One region of the Lacticaseibacillus paracasei subsp. paracasei genome, then DNA from elsewhere that is predicted to be linked to it. Evidence: predicted binding sites of a transcription regulator. Region 1 holds the regulator's gene; each other region holds the start of a gene.

Region 1 (7,599 bases):
CGAGCGCAACCCTTATGACTAGTTGCCAGCATTTAGTTGGGCACTCTAGTAAGACTGCCGGTGACAAACCGGAGGAAGGTGGGGATGACGTCAAATCATCATGCCCCTTATGACCTGGGCTACACACGTGCTACAATGGATGGTACAACGAGTTGCGAGACCGCGAGGTCAAGCTAATCTCTTAAAGCCATTCTCAGTTCGGACTGTAGGCTGCAACTCGCCTACACGAAGTCGGAATCGCTAGTAATCGCGGATCAGCACGCCGCGGTGAATACGTTCCCGGGCCTTGTACACACCGCCCGTCACACCATGAGAGTTTGTAACACCCGAAGCCGGTGGCGTAACCCTTTTAGGGAGCGAGCCGTCTAAGGTGGGACAAATGATTAGGGTGAAGTCGTAACAAGGTAGCCGTAGGAGAACCTGCGGCTGGATCACCTCCTTTCTAAGGAAACAGACTGAAAGTCTGACGGAAACCTGCACACACGAAACTTTGTTTAGTTTTGAGAGGATAACCTCTTCACGCCTATCGGGCCTATAGCTCAGTTGGTTAGAGCGCACGCTTGATAAGCGTGAGGTCGATGGTTCAAGTCCATCTAGGCCCATCAAGCGTACGCTTGTTAATTGAACAACCCTTATGGGGGATTAGCTCAGCTGGGAGAGCGCCTGCTTTGCAAGCAGGAGGTCATCGGTTCGATCCCGTTATCCTCCATTGGCCGAAAGGCCAATGACCGACGAAAGTCGGCTACTTTGTTCTTTGAAAACTGGATATCATTGTATTAATTGTTTTAAATTGCCGAGAACACAGCGTATTTGTATGAGTTTCTGAAAAAGAAATTCGCATCGCATAACCGCTGACGCAAGTCAGTACAGGTTAAGTTACAAAGGGCGCACGGTGGATGCCTTGGCACTAGGAGCCGATGAAGGACGGAACTAATACCGATATGCTTCGGGGAGCTATAAGTAAGCTTTGATCCGGAGATTTCCGAATGGGGGAACCCAGTACACATCAGTGTATTGCTTGTCAGTGAATACATAGCTGGCCGGCGGCAGACGCGGGGAACTGAAACATCTCAGTACCCGCAGGAAGAGAAAGAAAACTCGATTCCCATAGTAGCGGCGAGCGAAGTGGGAAGAGCCCAAACCGAGAAGCTTGCTTCTCGGGGTTGTAGGACTGGACATTGGAGTTACCAAAGTCCGACGTAGTCGAAGTCAGCTGGAAAGCTGCGCCACAGAAGGTGAAAGCCCTGTAAGCGAAACGTCGAACCCTCCGTCCAGGATCCTGAGTACGGCGGAACACGTGAAATTCCGTCGGAATCCGGGAGGACCATCTCCCAAGGCTAAATACTCCCTAGTGACCGATAGTGAACCAGTACCGTGAGGGAAAGGTGAAAAGCACCCCGGAAGGGGAGTGAAACAGTTCCTGAAACCGTGTGCCTACAATTAGTCAAAGCCCGTTAATGGGTAATGGCGTGCCTTTTGTAGAATGAACCGGCGAGTTACGTTTGCTTGCGAGGTTAAGATGAAAAGTCGGAGCCGTAGCGAAAGCGAGTCTGAACAGGGCGAATGAGTAAGCAGATGTAGACCCGAAACCAAGTGACCTACCCATGACCAGGTTGAAGGTGTGGTGAAACACACTGGAGGACCGAACCCATGTATGTTGAAAAATGCTGGGATGAGTTGTGGGTAGCGGTGAAATTCCAAACGAACTTGGAGATAGCTGGTTCTCTCCGAAATAGCTTTAGGGTTAGCCTCGGAGGATGGATCATGGAGGTAGAGCACTGTTTGAACTAGGGGCCCATCAAGGGTTACTGAATTCAGATAAACTCCGAATACCATCGATCTTACTCCGGGAGTCAGACAGTGAGCGATAAGGTCCATTGTCGAAAGGGGAACAGCCCAGATCACCAGTTAAGGTCCCTAAATTTATGCTAAGTGGAAAAGGATGTGGCGTTGCACAGACAACTAGGATGTTGGCTCAGAAGCAGCCACCATTTAAAGAGTGCGTAATAGCTCACTAGTCGAGTGGCACTGCGCCGAAAATATACCGGGGCTAAGCATAATACCGAAACTGTGGGTGCACCCGTAAGGGTGCGCGGTAGGAGAGCGTTCTAAGGGCGTTGAAGGTCGATCGTGAGGACGGCTGGAGCGCTTAGAAGTGAGAATGCCGGCATGAGTAGCGAAAGATCAGTGAGAATCTGATCCACCGTATGACTAAGGTTTCCTGGGGAAGGCTCGTCCTCCCAGGGTTAGTCGGGATCTAAGGCGAGGCCGAGAGGCGTAGTCGATGACAAGCAGGTTGAGATTCCTGCACTAGTTTATTTTGTTTAAGCGATGGAGGGACGCAGGAGGCTAAGGAAAGCGCACGGCTGGAAATGTGCGCCCAAGCAGCAAGTCTGACAGCGAGTGAAATGCTTGCAGTCTTAAGGACAAGCTGTGATGGGGAGCGAAATTATAGTAGCGAAGTTCCTGATGTCACACTGCCAAGAAAAGCTTCTAGTGAGAAATAAACTACCCGTACCGCAAACCGACACAGGTAGTCGAGGAGAGTATCCTCAGGTGAGCGAGCGAACTCTCGTTAAGGAACTCGGCAAAATGACCCCGTAACTTCGGAAGAAGGGGTGCTGACCGCAAGGTCAGCCGCAGTGAATAGGCCCAAACAACTGTTTATCAAAAACACAGGTCTCTGCTAAATCGTAAGATGATGTATAGGGGCTGACGCCTGCCCGGTGCTGGAAGGTTAAGAGGATGAGTTAGCGCAAGCGAAGCCCAGAATTGAAGCCCCAGTAAACGGCGGCCGTAACTATAACGGTCCTAAGGTAGCGAAATTCCTTGTCGGGTAAGTTCCGACCCGCACGAAAGGCGTAATGATTTGGGCACTGTCTCAACGAGAGACTCGGTGAAATTATAGTACCCGTGAAGATGCGGGTTACCCGCGACAGGACGGAAAGACCCCATGGAGCTTTACTGTAGCTTGATATTGAGTGTTTGTACCGCTTGTACAGGATAGGTAGGAGCCGTAGAGATCGGAACGCTAGTTTCGATGGAGGCGTTGGTGGGATACTACCCTAGCTGTATGAACACTCTAACCCGCGCCACTAATCGTGGCGGGAGACAGTGTCAGGTAGGCAGTTTGACTGGGGCGGTCGCCTCCTAAAATGTAACGGAGGCGCCCAAAGGTTCCCTCAGAATGGTTGGAAATCATTCGCAGAGTGTAAAGGTATAAGGGAGCTTGACTGCGAGACTGACAAGTCGAGCAGGGACGAAAGTCGGGCTTAGTGATCCGGTGGTTCCGTATGGAAGGGCCATCGCTCAACGGATAAAAGCTACCCTGGGGATAACAGGCTTATCTCCCCCAAGAGTCCACATCGACGGGGAGGTTTGGCACCTCGATGTCGGCTCATCGCATCCTGGGGCTGTAGTCGGTCCCAAGGGTTGGGCTGTTCGCCCATTAAAGCGGTACGCGAGCTGGGTTCAGAACGTCGTGAGACAGTTCGGTCCCTATCCGTCGCGGGCGCAGGAAATTTGAGAGGAGCTGTCCTTAGTACGAGAGGACCGGGATGGACGTTCCGCTGGTGTACCAGTTGTGCCGCCAGGCGCATCGCTGGGTAGCTATGAACGGCAGGGATAAACGCTGAAAGCATCTAAGTGTGAAGCCCCCCTCGAGATGAGATTTCCCATTCCTATATGGAAGTAAGACCCCTGAGAGATGATCAGGTAGATAGGCTGGAAGTGGAAGTGCAGCGATGCATGGAGCGGACCAGTACTAATCGGTCGAGGACTTAACCAAGTAAGAGTGTGAGCAGGAGCGGTTAGAAACCGGAGCATAAGCGGGCCTGAGCGTGATGGCCGGGCTTTGGCCATTGCGGTCAGGGTCCTTATGTGCAGGTTTCTGCGACTGCGAACACGTTTCGATGACAAGTACGTTAAGTTCAAGGCAGCAATTAAACAATGATAGCCAGTTTTGAGAGCGCAAAGTTCTCATAAGTGTGGTGGCGATAGCAAGAAGGATACACCTGTTCCCATGCCGAACACAGAAGTTAAGCTTCTTCACGCCGAGAGTAGTTGGTGGGAAACTGCCTGCGAGGGTAGGAAGCTGCCGCGCTTACATATGGAGGATTAGCTCAGTTGGGAGAGCGTCTGCCTTACAAGCAGAGGGTCACAGGTTCGAGCCCTGTATCCTCCATTGAGCCGTTAGCTCAGTTGGTAGAGCAACTGACTTTTAATCAGTGGGTCGACAGTTCGAGCCTGTCACGGCTCATTTTTAACCCACCTTTTGCGGGTGTGGCGGAACTGGCAGACGCGCTAGATTTAGGTTCTAGTGGTTTTTGACCGTGGGGGTTCGAGTCCCTTCACCCGCATTGTACTGTGAAGTAAAAGCTCGGTTCCAATAGGTGGTTTTTTCTCCCCGGTCTCAATAATTGAATATGCGGTATGCGGAAGTAGTTCAGTGGTAGAACATCACCTTGCCATGGTGGGGGTCGCGGGTTCGAATCCCGTCTTCCGCTTTTCACTTTATGCCGGGGTGGCGGAATTGGCAGACGCACAGGACTTAAAATCCTGCGGTCAGTGATGACCGTACCGGTTCGATCCCGGTCCTCGGCATTTTGTTGAATGCACCCATAGCGCAATTGGATAGAGTGTCTGACTACGAATCAGAAGGTTGTAGGTTCGACTCCTACTGGGTGCATCATCGACCGCTACTAAGCTGGCGCCGATTAGAACTAAATACTCGGAATGCGGAAGTAGTTCAGTGGTAGAACATCACCTTGCCATGGTGGGGGTCGCGGGTTCGAATCCCGTCTTCCGCTTCCTCGGGAAGTAGCTCAGCTTGGTAGAGCACTACGTTCGGGACGTAGGGGTCGCAAGTTCGAATCTTGTCTTCCCGATTCTTGGATCACGAATAGTCGTGGTCTTTTTTTTGCGTTCAAAGTCATAAATTTGTATAAACGGACAGATGTCAGTATAATGTGTAATAGTCAAGATTGGTCAAAGTCAAAAAGGATTGAATGACATGCAGCGTGAGAACATTTCGGACATCATTGAAACCTATCTAAAAACGATATTGGCGCAAGAAGCGGCTGTTGAAATCAGACGCGCTGAAATTGCTCGTCGTTTCAATTGCGTACCTTCACAGATCAATTATGTGATCAAAACCAGATTCACACCTGCTCGCGGTTATATCGTAGAGAGCAAACGTGGTGGCGGTGGCTATATTCGAATCGTGAAGGTCAAATTGACAGATGATCAGGATCTCATTCAGATCATGCGACAGCATATTCCAAGTCGTTTGCGGATGCGGGATGCCCGAGATTTGATTCAGGAATTATTTGATAACGGGTTGATCGCCCGCCAGTCTGGCAACCTGATGCTCGCGGTGATGGATCATGAGACGTTGGGCATCTTCGACCAAGGGGCAGAAGAGCATCTACGATCGCGTTTGTTCCTTGCATTTTTGGATCGTTTGCGGTATGAAAGATGAAACAGTTTATCATCAGTTTTTAAAAAAGGGAGCGTGCTTATGGACAACTTATTTACCCCTAGTGCTAAAAATGTATTGCTTTTAGCCCAGGAACAAGCGAAGTACTTCCATCATCATGCTGTTGGGACAGAACATTTGCTCATGGCACTGGTCATGGAAAAAGATGGTATCGCTGGTAAGACGCTGCGTCAGTTAGGGGTCACTGAAAATGATGTCCATGACGAGATCGAGCGCTTCACAGGGTATGGGACTGTTGATGCCGCTGGTCAAGCTAGTGATAGTTATTTGCCTTACTCACCAAAAGGTAAAGAGATTTTGGCGTTTGCAGGTGACGAAGCAAAACGGTTAGGTGCTTTAAAGATCGGTACCGAGCACGTTTTGCTTGGCTTGCTACGTGAAGATGACATCTTGGCAGCACGGATTTTGCAAAACCTTGGTCTCAGTCTTTCGAAGACGCGTCAGATGGTTTTCAAGAAGATGGGGATTGCGGACACTGCAGCAAAGCGTCGCCCAATGGCACGTGGCGGTGCTCGTCAAGATGGACAAGGTACGCCAACGCTAGATGGTTTGGCGCGGGATTTGACTCAAATGGCGCGCGAGAATCGGATGGATCCGGTTGTTGGGCGTGACAAAGAAGTACGCCGGCTGATCCAGATTCTGGCACGGCGGACAAAGAACAACCCTGTACTGATTGGCGAACCTGGTGTTGGTAAAACTGCAATTGCAGAAGGCTTTGCTGAGAAAATTGTGTCTGGTAAAGTGCCGGATGACATGGTCAACAAGCGTTTGATGATGCTTGACATGGGTTCACTTGTCGCTGGCACCAAGTATCGTGGTGAGTTTGAAGATCGGCTGAAGAAGATCATTGATGAAATTTATAAAGATGGCAATGTCATTTTGTTCATTGATGAATTGCATACTTTGATCGGTGCTGGCGGCGCAGAAGGCGCTATTGATGCTTCCAATATTTTGAAACCGGCATTAGCTCGTGGTGAATTACAATTGATCGGTGCCACGACCTTAGATGAATATCAAAAGTATATTGAAAAAGATGCTGCTTTGGAGCGGCGGTTTGCGACGATTCAAGTCGACGAACCAACTGAAGAAGAAGCTGAACAAATTTTGAAGGGCTTGCGTCCTCGTTATGAGGCGCATCACGGTGTCACGATTACTGACGAAGCGCTGCATCAGGCGGTGGTTTTGTCATCACGGTACATCACGACACGGTTTTTGCCTGACAAGGCAATTGATCTAGTTGACGAAAGTGCGGCGAAGGTTCGCTTGGACAAGGCCAATGTTGAGACGAAGGCCGACAAGCTTCAGGATGAACTGGCCAAGCTGGTAGCTGATAAAGAAGTCGCTATTGACCATCAAGATTTCGAAACGGCTGCGAACATCCGGACTCAGGAAGCTGATTTAAAAACGAAGTTGGCCGACACGCCTGAACCAGTTAATGAAAGTGGCGTTCGAACTGACATTAAAGTGACGGGCGACGATGTGGCAGAAGTGGTTTCTCAATGGACCGGTGTGCCAGTCACCCAGTTGCAGAAAAAAGAATCCGATCGCTTGGTTAACTTGGAGAAGATCCTGCATGAGCGGGTTGTTGGCCAAGACGAAGCAGTTTCCGCTGTTGCGCGTGCTATCCGGCGTGCTCGTTCTGGTTTGAAAGATCCGACGCGGCCAATTGGTTCCTTCATGTTCCTCGGGCCGACAGGTGTTGGGAAAACGGAGCTGGCTAAGGCGTTAGCCGAGGCAATGTTTGGTTCTGAGGATGCCATGATCCGGGTTGATATGTCTGAGTACATGGAGAAATTTAGTACCAGTCGGTTGATCGGCGCGGCCCCTGGTTACGTTGGTTACGACGAAGGCGGTCAACTAACCGAAAAAGTCCGCAACAAGCCTTACTCGGTTGTGTTGTTGGACGAAGTTGAAAAGGCGCATCCAGATGTCTTTAACATTTTGTTGCAGGTGCTGGATGATGGCTATTTAACCGATTCGAAGGGTCGGCGGGTTGATTTCCGTAACACGATTTTGATCATGACCAGTAATATCGGCGCAACCGCTATTCGTGACGATAAGACTGTTGGCTTTGGTGCCAAGGATCCACAAGCTGACTTTAA
Region 2 (7,599 bases), 840 kb from region 1:
GGATCAGTCTATCAAAACGTTAAAGAAGTACAAGAGACAAGTCATCAATGCATTACGCTATGAGTACTCAAATGGCTTCCTTGAGGGTATTAACGGCATCATCAAGAAGATTAAGAACACTGCGTACGGCTATACGAATTGGAACAATTTCATCAATCGTATATTCCTGCAACGGGTTTGGTTCAGAACTAAGAGCAGCAAGGCAGCAGCATAATAAAAGCACCTAGACCAATTAAGGCCTAGATGCTTCACAAAAGATCTATCAACTCTACTTGACGAAGAGCCCAAAAATCTCATTGGTATTGGCAAGCATGGCACTATCCTTCTTCGGGTTACTCTGCTTGCCGCTCAAGCTTGGGAACAGTCACTTCTGCCAGATGATGACCCATAATCGGCGAAACATCGCCAATGTCCTTTTGCAAAAGCCGTTCGAGTGTGAAAGCAATTTCCGCACGCTGAATATTGCGGCGCTCATTGGTGAAAAGAAGTTCGATATGGGAAGGTGCCTCCGTATAAACAACTGTCGTTTGGCCAAGTGAGAAGACCTTGACCAGCCGGGCATCGGTACCACTCAATTGTTGGCTTACTAGATTTCTGAAACTGTTGGTCACGTTAATCAGTCGCATGCTCATGCCCTCCATTTCTCTCCCTCTGTTTTTATTATAAAACAGTTTAACGGAAAATAATAATATGTGAATTGAAAGCCCTCGAACGCAATGAAGTTCGAGGGCTTTCTTAAAACAAATTACTTTTTAGATTTTTGAGTGGTTTCAGCCTTGGCAGGTTCACCAACCGTAATCTCACCATTACTGATGCGGGCTTCAAGTTCCTTAGCCTTTGGATGGTCAAGGTAGAAGTCAGCAACGCGGTCTTCAATCTGTTCCTGAATGACTCGACGCAGCGGCCGAGCTCCCATGGCAGGATTGTAACCGAGATTAACCAGCTTTTCCTTAACCGGATCGGTAACATGAATCGTCAAGCCCTGATCCTTGATGTTATTGTTGGTATCTTGAATCATCAGTGACACAATCTTCAACAAGTCGTCTTTAGACAATGACTTGAATTCAACGATGTCATCAAAACGGTTCAGGAATTCAGGCTTGAAGTAATTACCAAGCTGATCCAGCACACTGTGCGTCTTACCGCTTAAAGCTGCGCCAAAACCAACGTTTGCTTCGGCATCGGTTGAGCCAGCATTGGATGTCATGATAATGATCGTGTCCTTGAAGGAAACGGTACGGCCTTGAGAATCAGTCAATCGGCCGTCATCCAAGATCTGCAAGAACATATTCATCACATCTGGATGGGCTTTTTCAATTTCATCTAACAAGATGAGGCTATAAGGATTTCGGCGAACTTTTTCAGTTAATTGACCGGCTTCCTCATAGCCGACATAGCCTGGCGGTGACCCGATAAGCTTGGAGACACTGAATTTCTCCATGTACTCCGACATATCAAACCGGATCATGGCGTCTTCAGAACCAAACAGCTCTTTGGCAAGCTGTTTAGCCAGTTCAGTTTTGCCGACACCTGTTGGGCCGACGAATAGGAAGGACCCAATCGGCCGACCGGACTTGTTAAAGCCGATCCGGTTACGACGAATAGCGCGAGCAACTTTATCAACTGCTTCATTCTGACCAATGACATGCTTTTCAAGGTCACCAGCCAGATTCTTCAGCTGTGCTTGCTCCTGCGCCTTCAGTTCACCAACTGGAATGTTGGTTTTTTCTTCAACAATCTGTTCCATATCTTTTTCGGTGACAGTCGGAATTTCATTTTCAGGCAGATTAGACTGTTTCTTAGCCATATCTTCTAACTTAGTAACTTGGTCACGATAGAAGGCAGCTTTTTCGTAATCCTCCTGCTTCAGAGCAGCTTGCTTTTGCTTCTCGGCGTCGTCAATCTTGGTCTTGATCGTTTCTGGATCGACAGTGGCAATGGTCAGATTCTTCCGGGAACCTGATTCATCCAGAAGGTCAATCGCTTTGTCAGGCAAGAAACGATCTTGAATGTAACGATTGCTCAAAGTTGCAGCTGCTTCAATGGCGGCATCTGTATATTTAACATGATGAAAATCTTGATACCGCGGCTGCAGGCCTTTTAGAATCTTAATCGTCTCTTCTACAGTTGGCTCCTCAACGAGGACTGGTTGCAGACGACGAGCAAGGGCTGAATCTTTTTCAATTTGACGATATTCATTGCTAGTAGTGGCACCAACGAGCTGCAACTCGCCACGTGCTAATGCTGGCTTCAGAACATTGCCGGCATCCATACCGCCTTCAGCATTGCCAGCGCCGACGATTTCATGGATTTCATCAATAAATAAGATAATGTTCTTATTCTTTTTAAGTTCGTCAATCAATTGTTGCATACGTTGTTCGAATTGACCGCGAATGCCAGTTCCTTGAACTAGTGAAACGACATCGAGTCGGATGACATGCCGATCTTGAAGTTTTGACGGAACATCGCCATTAGCGATCTTCAATGCCAAGCCCTCAACAACAGCAGTCTTGCCGACACCGGCTTCACCAATCAGGACTGGATTATTTTTTGTTCGGCGGTTTAAGATCTCGATCACCCGTGAAATTTCTTTGTCACGACCAATGACCGGATCAATTTGACCATTCCGTGCTTGTTCAGTCAGATCAACGCCGAATTGTCCCAGCAGTCCCTTGCCACGGTTGCCATTGCGGCCGTTATTACCATTGCCGCCACGGCCTGCCTGAGTTGGCGGGGTCTGAGCATTTGGTTGTTGCGGTTGATCCATTCCCTGATTCATCGCACGGAAAATATCATCTAAGCTGCCGAAACCAAATGGATCGGTTGCATCAGTTGGTCTCATATTTCCTCCTGCTTGGTTCTTGAGTAATTGATAACAGTTTTGGCAGAGATTAATTTCCTGTCGAGTGCCATTAACAACGGTTGAAAGATGAATAGTGGCTGGATTCTTATGACAGTTTTCACACAGCATTTTGTCACAACCTTCCTATCTGTTTAGGTGCCACGTGCAGTCAAAAAAGGTTTGACCTTTCTTGACCTATGGCAATAGTATACACCCACATTTCTGGAATGCAAGCACTCTGCCACTAAGAGTGCTAAAAAGTTGCAAAAATTTCAGTGACAGCAAGCACTTGCGCTTTTTCCTTACCAGCTTTTATGCTACTCTTATTAGGTGAGGTGAGGCAAATAGATGACTCAGGATTACGTCGCTTTAATAGATGAGTTAAAGACTGGTCAGCGGGACAAAATCACGGTGACGCCAGAAACGTTCATGGCGTTTCGCGCGGCATGGACGAATTATCCTGATCGTGAAGAGATCGTGGGAATGGCTAAACGTGATGGTGTCATTGAATACCATTATCGATCAGTTGATTCTCGTTAATATAGGCGCCAAATCTGATGTGGCGCTTGTGACAAGCTTCAAAAAATGGTAAGGTTTACATGAATTGTTTTGGGTACGAATGCGCACACAAACTATTCGGAAAAAAACTAGAAATCTAGTTAATACGAAGGAGCAGATCAGTCATGGAAAAACGCGAATTTAATATTATTGCAGAAACCGGGATCCACGCACGTCCGGCAACCTTGTTGGTACAGGCAGCAAGCAAGTTCAACTCAGATATCAACTTGGAATACAAGGGTAAGAGCGTTAACTTGAAGTCTATCATGGGCGTCATGAGTTTGGGTGTTGGCCAAGGTGCCGATGTTACCATTTCTGCTGAAGGTGCAGACGAGGCTGATGCTATCGCTGCTATTACAGACACAATGAAAAAGGAAGGCTTGGCTGAATAATGGCTGAACATTTGAAGGGAATCGCTGCTAGTGATGGGATCGCCACAGCGAAGGCCTATTTACTGGTTCAACCTGATTTGTCATTCCAAAAAAAGACGGTTGATGATCCTTCAAAGGAAATCGATCGCCTGAAGCAGTCACTTGATCAAAGTAATGATGAGTTAAAGGTTATTCGAGCAAAGGCCGCTGAATCGCTTGGCGAAGAAGAGGCTCAGGTTTTTGATGCGCACATGATGATTTTGGCTGATCCTGACTTTACTGGTCAGGTAGAGACTAAGATCAAGGATGAAAAAGTCAATGCTGAGCAGGCTTTGAAAGAAGTCTCCGAATTCTTTATTAAGACATTCGAAGGTATGACCGACAATCCATATATGCAGGAACGTGCGGCTGATGTCCGCGACGTGACAAAGCGGATCATGGCACACTTGCTCGGTCGCAATTTGCCAAATCCAGCATTAATTGATGAAGAAGTCGTTGTGGTTGCGCATGACCTGACCCCTTCGGATACCGCACAATTGAATAAGAAGTATGTCAAAGCATTTGTCACGGATATTGGCGGTCGGACTGCGCACAGTGCGATTATGGCACGTTCGTTGGAAATTCCGGCTGTTGTTGGGACAGATGACATTACCAAGAAGGCTAATAACGGTGATCTTATTTCCGTTGATGGCTTAACTGGTGAAGTTGTTGTTGATCCGACCGATGATGAAGTAGCTAAGTTCAAGCAGGATGCTGAAGCATTTGCTAAGCAAAAAGCTGAATGGGCTCTTTTGAAGACGGCCAAATCAATCACAGCTGATGGCAAACACTTTGATGTTGCTGCCAACATTGGCACGCCAAAGGATCTTGATGGTGTGCTGGCAAACGGTGCTGAAGGTATCGGTTTGTATCGGACAGAGTTCTTGTACATGGATTCTGCTGAATTACCAACTGAAGACGATCAATTCGAGGCCTACAAGAAGGTTGTCGAAACGATGAGTCCGAAGCCTGTTGTTGTTCGGACGATGGATATTGGTGGGGATAAACATCTGCCATATTTGCCGCTTCCTGAAGAACAGAACCCATTCTTGGGTTATCGTGCGATTCGGATCAGTCTTGATCGCCAAGATATCTTCCGGACACAGTTGCGCGCCTTGTTGCGTGCATCTGCCTTTGGCAATCTGCGGATCATGTTCCCTATGATTGCTACCATTGCTGAATTCAAGCAAGCAAAGCAGATTTTCACTGAAGAAAAAGATAAGTTAGTCAAGGATGGCGTCAAAGTATCTGATGATATCCAACTTGGCATTATGATCGAAATTCCTGCAGCTGCAGTTTTGGCTGATCAGTTTGCTAAGTATGTTGACTTCTTCTCCATTGGTACAAATGACTTGATCCAGTACTCTATGGCCGCTGATCGTGGGAACGAGCATGTTTCCTACCTGTATCAGCCATACAACCCATCCATCCTTCGCCTAATCAAGCATGTGATTGATTCGGCACATAAGGAAGGCAAGTGGGCCGGTATGTGTGGCGAAGCTGCTGGTGATCCAATCATGGTACCACTGTTGCTTGGTATGGGTCTTGACGAATACTCAATGTCCGCAACTTCTGTCCTTAAAGTACGCAGCTTGATGAAGAAGCTTTCGACAGCTGATATGGCTAAGATGGACGAAATTGCTCTGAACCAAAATATCACTAATGATGAAAACGCTGATCTGGTTAAGAAAACAACTGGTCAGAAATAAACTTTCATTATCAGAAAGAGGCTATTGACTGAATAAGTTGACGGCTTCTTTTTTTGACCAAAATTTGATTTTGATCGGGCTCGCTAGCATTGATTTTTCTGAAACCCGCTCGAAAATGGGACTTTATCTTTGCCATGCAAAAAGGTGATTGCGCGACTATTCGTCGGCATCTGAACAGTGACTGACTGCAGACTTTTCAGAAAAGTGTTAAGGTTATTATGTAAACTAAAAATTGAGTTACTGATTCATGGTATGACACTGTGAGCGGTGGTTCATTTGGACTTGTAGGGGGAATTGCATGTATCAATCAAAAACACACAATCATCGATTTACCGGTCACCTTGCGAGTGCGAAGACACGGTTGCGGCTAGTAGCTTTGATTTCAACGATGGGTGGCCTGCTTTTTGGCTATGACACTGGGGTGATCAATGGCGCATTGCCTTTTATTTCTTCGGAACTGAAACTTGCCCCTGGATCACAGGGTTGGGTCACCAGTAGTTTGACGCTGGGTGCTGCTTTTGGTGCCATCTTAGTCGGTCGTTTAAGTGATCGCTATGGGCGCAGGCGGCTCATCACCATGTTAGCGGGCTTATTTTTTCTGGCAACGGTAGCCTCGTCACTTTCCCCGAGTGCTGGCTGGCTGATTGGCGCACGACTGATCCTTGGATTAGCCGTTGGTGGCGTCTCTGTGCTGGTTCCGAGCTTTTTAGCAGAGATTGCCCCAACGAGTCATCGTGGGCGGTTAGTCACACAAAATGAGCTGATGGTCGTGACTGGCCAGTTACTTGCTTTTGTTCTCAATGCCTTTTTAGGAACTACTTTTGGTAACGTTCCTGGTATCTGGCGCTGGATGATTGTATTGGCAGTCATTCCGGCAATTATCTTAGGTATCGGGACTTATTTTGTTCCGGAATCTCCTCGTTGGTTAATGATGAAAGGACGGCCGGCAGCAGCACGGTCAAGTTTGGAAGTGTTGCGATCTGCTGCTGAAGTGCCAGCAGAGATTGACCATTTGAAACAGAATCTTGCCGAAGATACTAAACATAAGCAGGCGAGTGTTCGAGCATTGAAAACCAAATGGATTCGCCGACTGGTTCTGATTGGCATCGGCCTAGGCGTCATTCAGCAAATTGCTGGTATCAATGTCATGATGTATTATGGCACCTCAATTTTACAAATGACGGGTTTTGGGCGAGATAGTGCCTTGATCGCCAACATTGCCAATGGGGTTACTGCCGTTGCTGCAACGATTGTGACGTTGCAATTGTTGAAGCATGTTCCGCGGCGGCCAATGCTGATTGTGGGATTGATTGGCTCAACCGTGGCGATTACTGGTGTCACCTTCGCTAGTCGACTACCAGCGGGTTCGTCATTCCGGGCATTTGCGACAATCGGGATGATGATGCTGTTCTTGGCGTTCTTCCAAGGCGCTATCAGTCCAATGACTTGGCTGCTGATGTCTGAAATCTTCCCTGAACAGGTTCGGGGTATAGGGATGGGCGCTGCAACTTTCTGCTTGTGGTTAGCTAACTTTGGTGTTGGCGTTCTGTTCCCGGTTGGTCTGGCCCAAATAGGCATGTTCTGGACATTCGTTTGCTTCATCGGGACAAATTTGATTTCATTGCTGTTCGTTCTGATTTTTGTGCCGGAAACGGCTGGACGCTCCCTCGAAACTTTGCACCGAGAGGAGAAAGCCCGCTTAAATCATTAATGACAAGCGATTTGTTCAAGACCAAAAAGTTGCGCTTTACAAAAAGTTTGATACCATAAAGGTGTATCAACAATTCGATGAACCTTCACAAAGGGGAGCCATTGGCTGAGAACGGGGAAACCCGGACCCTTCGAACCTGTTCGTTAATGCGAGCGTAGGGATTTGTGAATGGTCGGAAGCGACCTTCTTTGTGAACGGGGACTCACTAGGAGGCTTTTTTTATGCAACAGCACAAGCAACTTGTTGTCATTTTGGAAACTGCGATCATTGCAGCTTTTGCGATGGCATTAACTTATATTCCACATACCACGGGTGTTTCGGCAATTGAACTGAATTATGGTCTGATTCCAATTGCTGTTTTGGCTATGC
Region 3 (7,599 bases), 1.3 Mb from region 1:
CCCCAGTTAAAATCGAATTAGTTGCACCGACGTCTGTTAACAGCCACGTCCGACTCGGTGCGTGTTGCATATATGCCGCAATTGCTTTGGACTTACTTTTGCCAGCAGCAACAGCGAATACATACGGTATATGATCAAGATCCGCGAGCTGTAAACCAATCTGCGGTATCTTGTAAACGACCTTGCCGCTCGCATCGTAGAAAACACCGAATGCTTCGGCAACGGCATGTTTGGCTTTCAACATGCTGATCGTGTCAGATGACATGCCACGGCGACGAGCCATGACTAAAGCGTCACCCACACTATGAATCACGACCTGAGCCTTATCAATCAGCCCTAAAACCTCTTTAACAGAAGGCTCTTTAATCAATGATTCGTAGGATTCCGAGCTAAGATTTTCCGGTACATACAACGCTCGGTAGTTGCTGTCGGTTGCTTCCGCCATCGCAGCAGCAATCGAGTTGGCCTGAATCGTCACCGCTTCGCCTAAGCCACCGCGAGCAGGGACAAACGTCAATTCACGTCCTGCAGACAACTGAAATGTCAGCTGCCTTGCAAGATGTGCCATTGTCGTTCCACCCATCACGGCAACCGTCAAGCGACCCGGCGGCAGCAGTAATTGTAAGGTCGAATTCAACGTCTTCCCCAGCTCATCAAGCACCCGACCACTTTGATCGGCATCGCCAGATACGACCAAACAATGATCGATTTGAAGCTGGGCAGCAAGTCGTTTTTCATCATCCTTAATTCCTAACAGCTGATTCATAAGATGATCAAGGCCATGAAATGTCTCTAACCCTTTTGCTGTTAGCACCATGCCAGATTTTGAGCTTTCCAACAAACCTTGACTACGCAGAAAATCCGTTTCTGTGCGCAAAGCACGTTCTGAGATCTTCATCTGTTCGGCCAACGTTCGCCGGCCAACTGGTGCCATCCAGTTAATAAATTGAAGGACCTGATAGCGTTTAGTGACAACGCCCATCAGATCAGGCGCGATCGCTTTGAGCCACGCAAGTTCAGTATGCATAAGGCACGTCCTTCTTTAATGGGTCATTTCACGTCCCTCCGAGTCGTTCGCCGACCCAGCAAGCTGAAAAAAATTAGGAACCCAACAAATGCTGTTTTCCTTTACCAACAAGACCAATTGTAGCAGGGGTTCCGCTTTATCGCAAGTCTGCGGCCCTAATCGTCCAGAAACAATCACATATTCGGCAAACTTGGAACATCTATTTTATTGATGTGAAGATTATTCGGATTTTACTAAAATCTGGTCCCCTCTTGCAGCCTTTTTTGAAAGCGAGTTTCGGGTTGTTTCTAATGGAATTTTCATGCGAGGGAAAGTGGCTCATTTCGTGTATAAAGTCACTAATAGCATACATCGTTTTTTCACTAGTGCATTTTGTTGAGTTCAATTTTCAGGCACGTAAACTCACCTTTCATAAAGGGAAAGTTGTTCATTCAAAATTTAACAATTCACGATTGGATCACGATTTCCCCTAAATAAGCATTGAGATTTGCTAAATTTAGCAATTTTGCATATGATAATTGAAAGCGGTTTCTTTGTGAGCGGAAAGGATGTTAACCGCAAAGTGACAACATTACTTGAGAAAGGGAGGCTTAGTTCTAGCTACAGCTAATTTTTGATTTCACTGCACCTTTTTAAGAAATCTTCATGGGGGAGTTCAAAATGAAGAAAAAGAAACCAATTTACAAGCGAATCTGGTTTTGGATCATTGTGGTTTTATTCATCATTGTTGGCGTGAATATGACGGGAAGTAAAACAAACAACTCAAATACCGCTGCGGAGAGTTCATCCTCTTCAGCGGCTGACAAAAGCGACCAGCAATCAAGTGTGGCGTCAGAGGCTACAAGCGAAAGTAAGACAGCAAATGTTCCGGCAGAATATCAATCTGCTTTGAATAAGGGAACTACCTACGCATCTGCAATGAACATGTCAAAAGCAGGCGTTTACGATCAATTAGTTTCGCAAAGTGGCGAAAAGTTTTCGGCCGAAGCGGCTCAATATGCAATTGATCACCTTAAAGCTGATTGGAATAAAAACGCGTTGAACAAAGCTAAGAGTTATGCCGATTCAATGCATATGTCAAAGGCAGGCATCTATGATCAACTGACCTCTCAAAGCGGTGAAAAGTTTACGGCAGAAGAAGCGAACTATGCCATTGAAAATGTCAAAGCCGATTGGAATAAAAATGCACTTGCCAAAGCAAAAACATACCAAAAGGATATGGATATGTCCCCTGATGCGGTTCGTGAGCAATTAACCTCTGAAAATGGTGAAAAATTCACCGCTGATGAAGCTAACTATGCCATTCAGAATTTAAATAAATAATTCGATTTCTTTATTGTTGCGAATTATTGACACAAAAGTTCTGCAAAAAACATGTAAGGCCATGGCTGCATCTTTTTCAAACCAAAACAAAAACCCCGATTTCTCGGGGTTTTTGCTGTCCTACCTTTTCCCATTTAACCGGGTTTCTGCGCAGCCCGGGAGTCGAACCCGGATTTCGAGAACCGGAATCTCACGTGCGATCCATTACACTAACCGCGCAAGTACCTAATTATATTACTCAATATGCCCTCGCTTTGCAAGTCTTTTCGGGGAAACAAAAGCGCGTTGCCACGATACGGCAACGCGCTTTTCTTTTTACAGCTTATTTTTGCGTATTTTTGTTGACCAAGATATCATCGATTAAGCCGTAATCCTTGGCTTCCTGAGCGCTCATATAATGATCACGCTCGGTGTCCTTCTTGATTTGCTCAATCGTTTGCCCAGTTGCGTCAGCCAAAATTTGGTTCATCTTGCGACGTGTCTTCAAGATTTCTTCAGCAGCGATTTCAATTTCGGTCTGCTGACCTTGGGCACCGCCTGAAGGTTGATGGATCAGGATGGTTGAGTTCGGCAATGCGAACCGCTTCCCCTTCGTCCCACCAGCCAGCAAAACGGACGCCATTGAGGCAGCCATCCCGATGGCGATAGTCTGCACATCTGACTTGATGAAGTTCATCGTATCCAGCATCGCCAACCCACTGGTGATAACACCACCAGGACTGTTGATGTAGAGATAGATATCCTTTTCAGAGTCTTGCGCGTCCAAGAAAAGCAGTTGCGCGATGACAGAATTGGCCATTTGATCATTGACTTCACCGGATAACATAATGATTCGGTCTTTTAATAGACGTGAGTAAATGTCGTAAGCACGTTCGCCACGACTAGTTTGTTCAACGACGGTAGGTACTAGCATGTCCTAACCTCCTGATAATCGTTATTAGCACTCTTAAAAGTACAGTGCTAAGTATACAACTAAAGTCAAATAAGGTCAAAGATTTAGATAAAAATCTTTGACCTTATTTTTTGATGTTAAGCTTCGGGAAAAGCGCCGTCGGGAATGGCACTTAAATGCTCATCAACCCGACTGACTTCTGACTTAATATGATCATACTCAGGCTTAGGAAGGTTCATTAATTCCATGCAGGAGCCAACGTGTTCAAAAATCTGATCACGGGCGTCCAGCGCCTTTTGGGTCAGGCTGACGTCAACTCGCCGCTCGTCTTCAGTGGAACGCTTGCGACTGATCCAACCATCTTTTTCAAGCCGTTTCATTAACGGCGTCAAGGTACCGCTATCCAGTTCAAGTGTTTGTCCGACTTGCTTAACCGACATTGTGCCATGTTCATATAGCGACAATAACGTGATGTACTGCGGATAGGTTAACTTGAACGGGGCTAGCGCTTGTGAATAGAAATGATTGTATTGTTTTTGTGCTTTGTAAATCGCAAAACAAAGCTGTTCGTTCAAAGTAATCGGTTTAACCATGCTGCTTCCTCCTAAAACTTACCTCTAAACGCGCGAACAGCTCGCAAAAGCCGTCCACACTGTGAAAAATGCGCTCATCTATCAATTATTAGCCACCATCAACACCGACGGGGCTCACGTCATTGCTTCAAGACAGTCATCTCAAAAAAGCAATGGCGCTTCTCTCTGGTTGCCAAGATCATCACGGCTCCTTCAAACAAGTCGTCGCCAAAGGGATACATCCAAGCTAAAAGACATCGACATGCGTCCAAAACAGTCAATCTTCAGCAAAAAAATAACTTGATGTCGGTTACATTGTACACGATTAGCTTGAGGAAACAAAGGGATTGATTTGTTGATTGTCAACACCCGATTATGATGAACGCAACCCACTTCGCATTAGTGCTCAAGCTTCTTCTGGTTGTTGATACCCTTCAGCAATCTGATTCAATTTCCGCAACCGGTGATTGACCCCAGACTTTGAAATTTGGCCGCTCGGCATCATCGCTCCAAGCTCTTGAAGCGAGACGTCAGGATGTGCTAAACGTAAAACTGCAATTTCCCGCAATTTGGCCGGTAAGTTATCTAGCCCAACATGGTTCTTTAAATAGTTAATATTCTCAATCTGCTTCTGTGCAGCGTCAATCGTTTTATTCATATTCGCATTTTCACAGTTAACTAATCGATTCACTGAATTCCGCATATCCCGCATGATCCGAACATCTTCAAACTTCAGCATGGCATTCGTGGCCCCAATAACCTGCAAGAAATCGGCAATCTTTTCTGCTTCCTTGAGATAAACAATGTAGCCGCTTCGCCGTTCTACGGTGCGAGCGTTCAGATTAAAATGATTCATCATTTTCAAAATACCAGCATTGTGATTATCGTATAAAGAATAGATTTCCAGATGATAACGCGAGGTTTCCGGGTTATTCACTGAACCACTGGCCAAAAAGGCACCGCGTAAATAAGAACGCATCCGCTGCGGTTCCTTCAACACCGAAGCTGGAACGGTTGTTGAAATCGCCATGGTATCCGGATCTAAAATTGATAGATCCGACAAGATGTCATTGACGCCTTCTGTTAGCCGCACAATGTATTGATAATTCTTCTTGAGCTTCATCTTACGGTGAACAACCAGATTAGCTTCGTGATGATAGACTTGGCGAATCAAGCTATAAATCCGACGTGCAATAGCCGGATTTTCGGTTTGAATATTTAACACAAAACGATGAGCCATCAGTGTCAGGCTGCCGTTCATACGAATCAAAGCAGACAGTTCAGCCTTAGCATGTTCTGGATGTACCTCGAGCTGTGTCAGTTCTTTTTTCACCAGACTGGCAAAACTTGCCATACCCTCACCTCCGGGTTTTGCCGCTGACCTGAAAAGCCAAGTTTAAAATCTCCTTGGCGACTTTATCACCATCATGAAAGACACCATGATCGCGCAACTTTAAAAAGTCTTCGGAAATCACGCGGCAGCCCATGTCTCGCAAGCCTTGATAGTTATGCTTAACCGGCGTGAGAATTTCGTTGTACTTTTGATGATCCAGATAATTATCGGGGACTGGTTCAATATTAACCAAAACCGTATCCACAAAGTTCTCGCCCATTTGTTCATTCAGAACCCGGACATGATCGGCATCGGTAAAATGCTGGGTTTCGCCTTTTTGGGTCATGATATTGACAATGTAAATCACTTCGGCTTGCGTCTTCTTCACCGCATCCCCCAGATTTTCAATCATCAAGTTAGGCAAAATGCTAGTGAAAAGACTGCCTGGGCCTAAAACAACAACATCAGCGTCCATAATCGCATCGATAACTTCTTTGACCGCCTCTGGTTTGCCATTGGCAGGATCTGTTTCTGAAACCGAAATATGCTTGATGTTTTTCCCAGCCGCTGTAATCTCAGCTTCACCAGACAGCTTTGTACCATCGGTGAATTCAGCATTTAAGGTTAACGGCGTGTTGCTGGCCGGATAAACGTGACCATCAACTTGCATCATTTCGCTTAGTTGCTGAACCGCTGGGAAAATGCCGCCTTTCATTTCAGACAGCGCGGCAATAATCAGATTGCCAATCGCATGCCCAGCGAAAAAAGCATCAGTTGTATTGAACCGATATTGAAAAATATCCAAATACAAACTCGGCAACTCCGATAAAGCCACTAGCACATTGCGAATATCACCAGGCGGCACTACGTTGATATAGTTGCGGATTGTCCCTGATGAACCGCCGTCATCGGCAACAGTCACAATTGCAGTCACATCTGCATCTTGCTCATGCAAACTATGCAGAATGACCGGCAAGCCTGTTCCACCGCCAATGACAACCACCTTTGGACGCCGACCGCGGATGACCCGAATAAATTTAGTTTCACGACTCATGAGCGATTCACCGTCTCCTTATGCTTCTTAATGTCTCGATGCGTGATATCAACGGCATATGCATCTGAAAACGCCTTACCAATCCGCTCGGCAAAAGCCACACTCCGATGCTGGCCGCCTGTGCAGCCAATCGCAATCGTTACGCTGGTTTTGCCTTCTGCCTTGTACTTTGGCATGATTTCAGACAATAGATCATAAAACTTGTTATAGAAACTTTCGGCATCTTCATTATCCATCACGTAATTGTAAACTTCCGGATCAAGCCCAGTCTTGGGCCGATAATCCTTAATGTAAAAAGGATTAGGCAGGAAACGGACATCCATGACAATATCAGCGTCTATTGGTAATCCGTATTTAAACCCGAATGACATGACTTCAATATGAAATGCTGGTTGACTACCGCTTTCCTTAAAGTTAAGGAAAATCTTTTCCCGTAACTGACGTGGACTTAAGGTCGTGGTATCAATCACAACCTGCGCGCGATTGCGTAATTCTGTGAGTAATGCACGTTCTTTTTTAATGCCGTCCATCAATCGGCCTTCCATGGCCAACGGATGAGAGCGACGGGTTTCCTTGTACCGAGAAACCAGCTCTTCATCAGTTGCATCCAAGAATAAGATGCGAGAATGAACATAGGCATTGTTGTCCAAATTAGCGAGCATATCGATAATCTGATCGTAAAAAGCACGACTGCGCAGATCGACAACAAGCGCGACCTTCGTGATCTTTCCGGATTCTTTTACCAATTCCCAAAACTTCGGCAACAAAGCTGGAGGCATATTATCGACGCAAAAATATCCCAGGTCTTCGAATGCCTGCATGGCAACGGTTTTACCGGCACCGGACATACCGGTGATAATGACAAGATCCAAACTTTCAGTCATAAAAGGCTCCTTTTTGATCATATTTATTCAAGTATAACATGCCGGGCGTGTCATTCCTATCGATCCCCGGTTTCTTTTCACCGCATCATCAAGCGTTGTTATTAAAAAACCTGATGCAGCGCAATGAATCAGCTGCATCAGGTTAAATAAAAGCGATGTTCATTAAATATTGCGTCGTGCAAAGGCAAGGACAATACATTCGATGCCGAATAGGACGAAAAACATCGACAATAATGTGACCAACGTGATGGCCGCAACCACTGGCTGCATGAACAGCATCAAAGACACAATCACTGCCAGAATATCCAAAACGAGGTAAAGGACAAACCAGCCAGTACCTGCAATCCGCAAATGGCCCACGTTGAATAGTGAACCAACTGAATCAACTAAGAACCAGATTGCAAACATCATGGTAATCGTTGCAACACCAAAATTACTGTTGACCAGGAAAATGACACCAATAACAAGGTCAAAAATCCCCATCAAGAGCGATACCCAAGCTAGTTTACCAGTG

The links. The regulator CtsR, encoded in region 1, represses protease genes until heat stress. The targets are predictions, from matches to a motif close to TTGGTCAAAAAAGGTCAAANA.
Region 2: the regulator CtsR is predicted to act here: its motif matches at 3,020-3,040, upstream of LBPC_RS08690 (ATP-dependent Clp protease ATP-binding subunit).
Region 3: the regulator CtsR is predicted to act here: its motif matches at 3,325-3,345, upstream of clpP (ATP-dependent Clp endopeptidase proteolytic subunit ClpP).

What each region holds. Positions count from the first base shown of each region.
Region 1 is NZ_AP012541.1:2,605,074-2,612,672, reverse strand. It holds rRNA gene LBPC_RS12855 (16S ribosomal RNA) at 1-442, shown strand, start outside; tRNA gene LBPC_RS12850 (tRNA-Ile) at 529-602, shown strand; tRNA gene LBPC_RS12845 (tRNA-Ala) at 637-709, shown strand; rRNA gene LBPC_RS12840 (23S ribosomal RNA) at 870-3,787, shown strand; rRNA gene rrf (5S ribosomal RNA) at 3,986-4,102, shown strand; tRNA gene LBPC_RS12830 (tRNA-Val) at 4,111-4,183, shown strand; tRNA gene LBPC_RS12825 (tRNA-Lys) at 4,186-4,258, shown strand; tRNA gene LBPC_RS12820 (tRNA-Leu) at 4,276-4,358, shown strand; tRNA gene LBPC_RS12815 (tRNA-Gly) at 4,434-4,505, shown strand; tRNA gene LBPC_RS12810 (tRNA-Leu) at 4,517-4,602, shown strand; tRNA gene LBPC_RS12805 (tRNA-Arg) at 4,614-4,687, shown strand; tRNA gene LBPC_RS12800 (tRNA-Gly) at 4,737-4,808, shown strand; tRNA gene LBPC_RS12795 (tRNA-Pro) at 4,813-4,886, shown strand; gene LBPC_RS12790 (CtsR family transcriptional regulator) at 5,012-5,479, shown strand; gene LBPC_RS12785 (ATP-dependent Clp protease ATP-binding subunit) at 5,519-7,599, shown strand, end outside.
Region 2 is NZ_AP012541.1:1,762,562-1,770,160, reverse strand. It holds gene LBPC_RS15590 (ISL3 family transposase) at 1-214, shown strand, start outside; gene LBPC_RS08695 (DUF1827 family protein) at 333-626, opposite strand; gene LBPC_RS08690 (ATP-dependent Clp protease ATP-binding subunit) at 746-2,971, opposite strand; gene LBPC_RS08685 (hypothetical protein) at 3,191-3,382, shown strand; gene LBPC_RS08680 (phosphocarrier protein HPr) at 3,526-3,792, shown strand; gene ptsP (phosphoenolpyruvate--protein phosphotransferase) at 3,792-5,519, shown strand; gene LBPC_RS08670 (sugar porter family MFS transporter) at 5,818-7,230, shown strand; TPP riboswitch at 7,312-7,409, shown strand; gene thiT (energy-coupled thiamine transporter ThiT) at 7,452-7,599, shown strand, end outside.
Region 3 is NZ_AP012541.1:954,161-961,759, reverse strand. It holds gene LBPC_RS04830 (sugar-binding transcriptional regulator) at 1-1,027, opposite strand, end outside; gene LBPC_RS04825 (Ltp family lipoprotein) at 1,688-2,350, shown strand; tRNA gene LBPC_RS04820 (tRNA-Arg) at 2,498-2,569, opposite strand; gene clpP (ATP-dependent Clp endopeptidase proteolytic subunit ClpP) at 2,673-3,263, opposite strand; gene LBPC_RS04810 (MarR family winged helix-turn-helix transcriptional regulator) at 3,380-3,835, opposite strand; gene whiA (DNA-binding protein WhiA) at 4,221-5,168, opposite strand; gene LBPC_RS04800 (gluconeogenesis factor YvcK family protein) at 5,173-6,201, opposite strand; gene rapZ (RNase adapter RapZ) at 6,198-7,085, opposite strand; gene LBPC_RS04790 (HdeD family acid-resistance protein) at 7,248-7,599, opposite strand, start outside.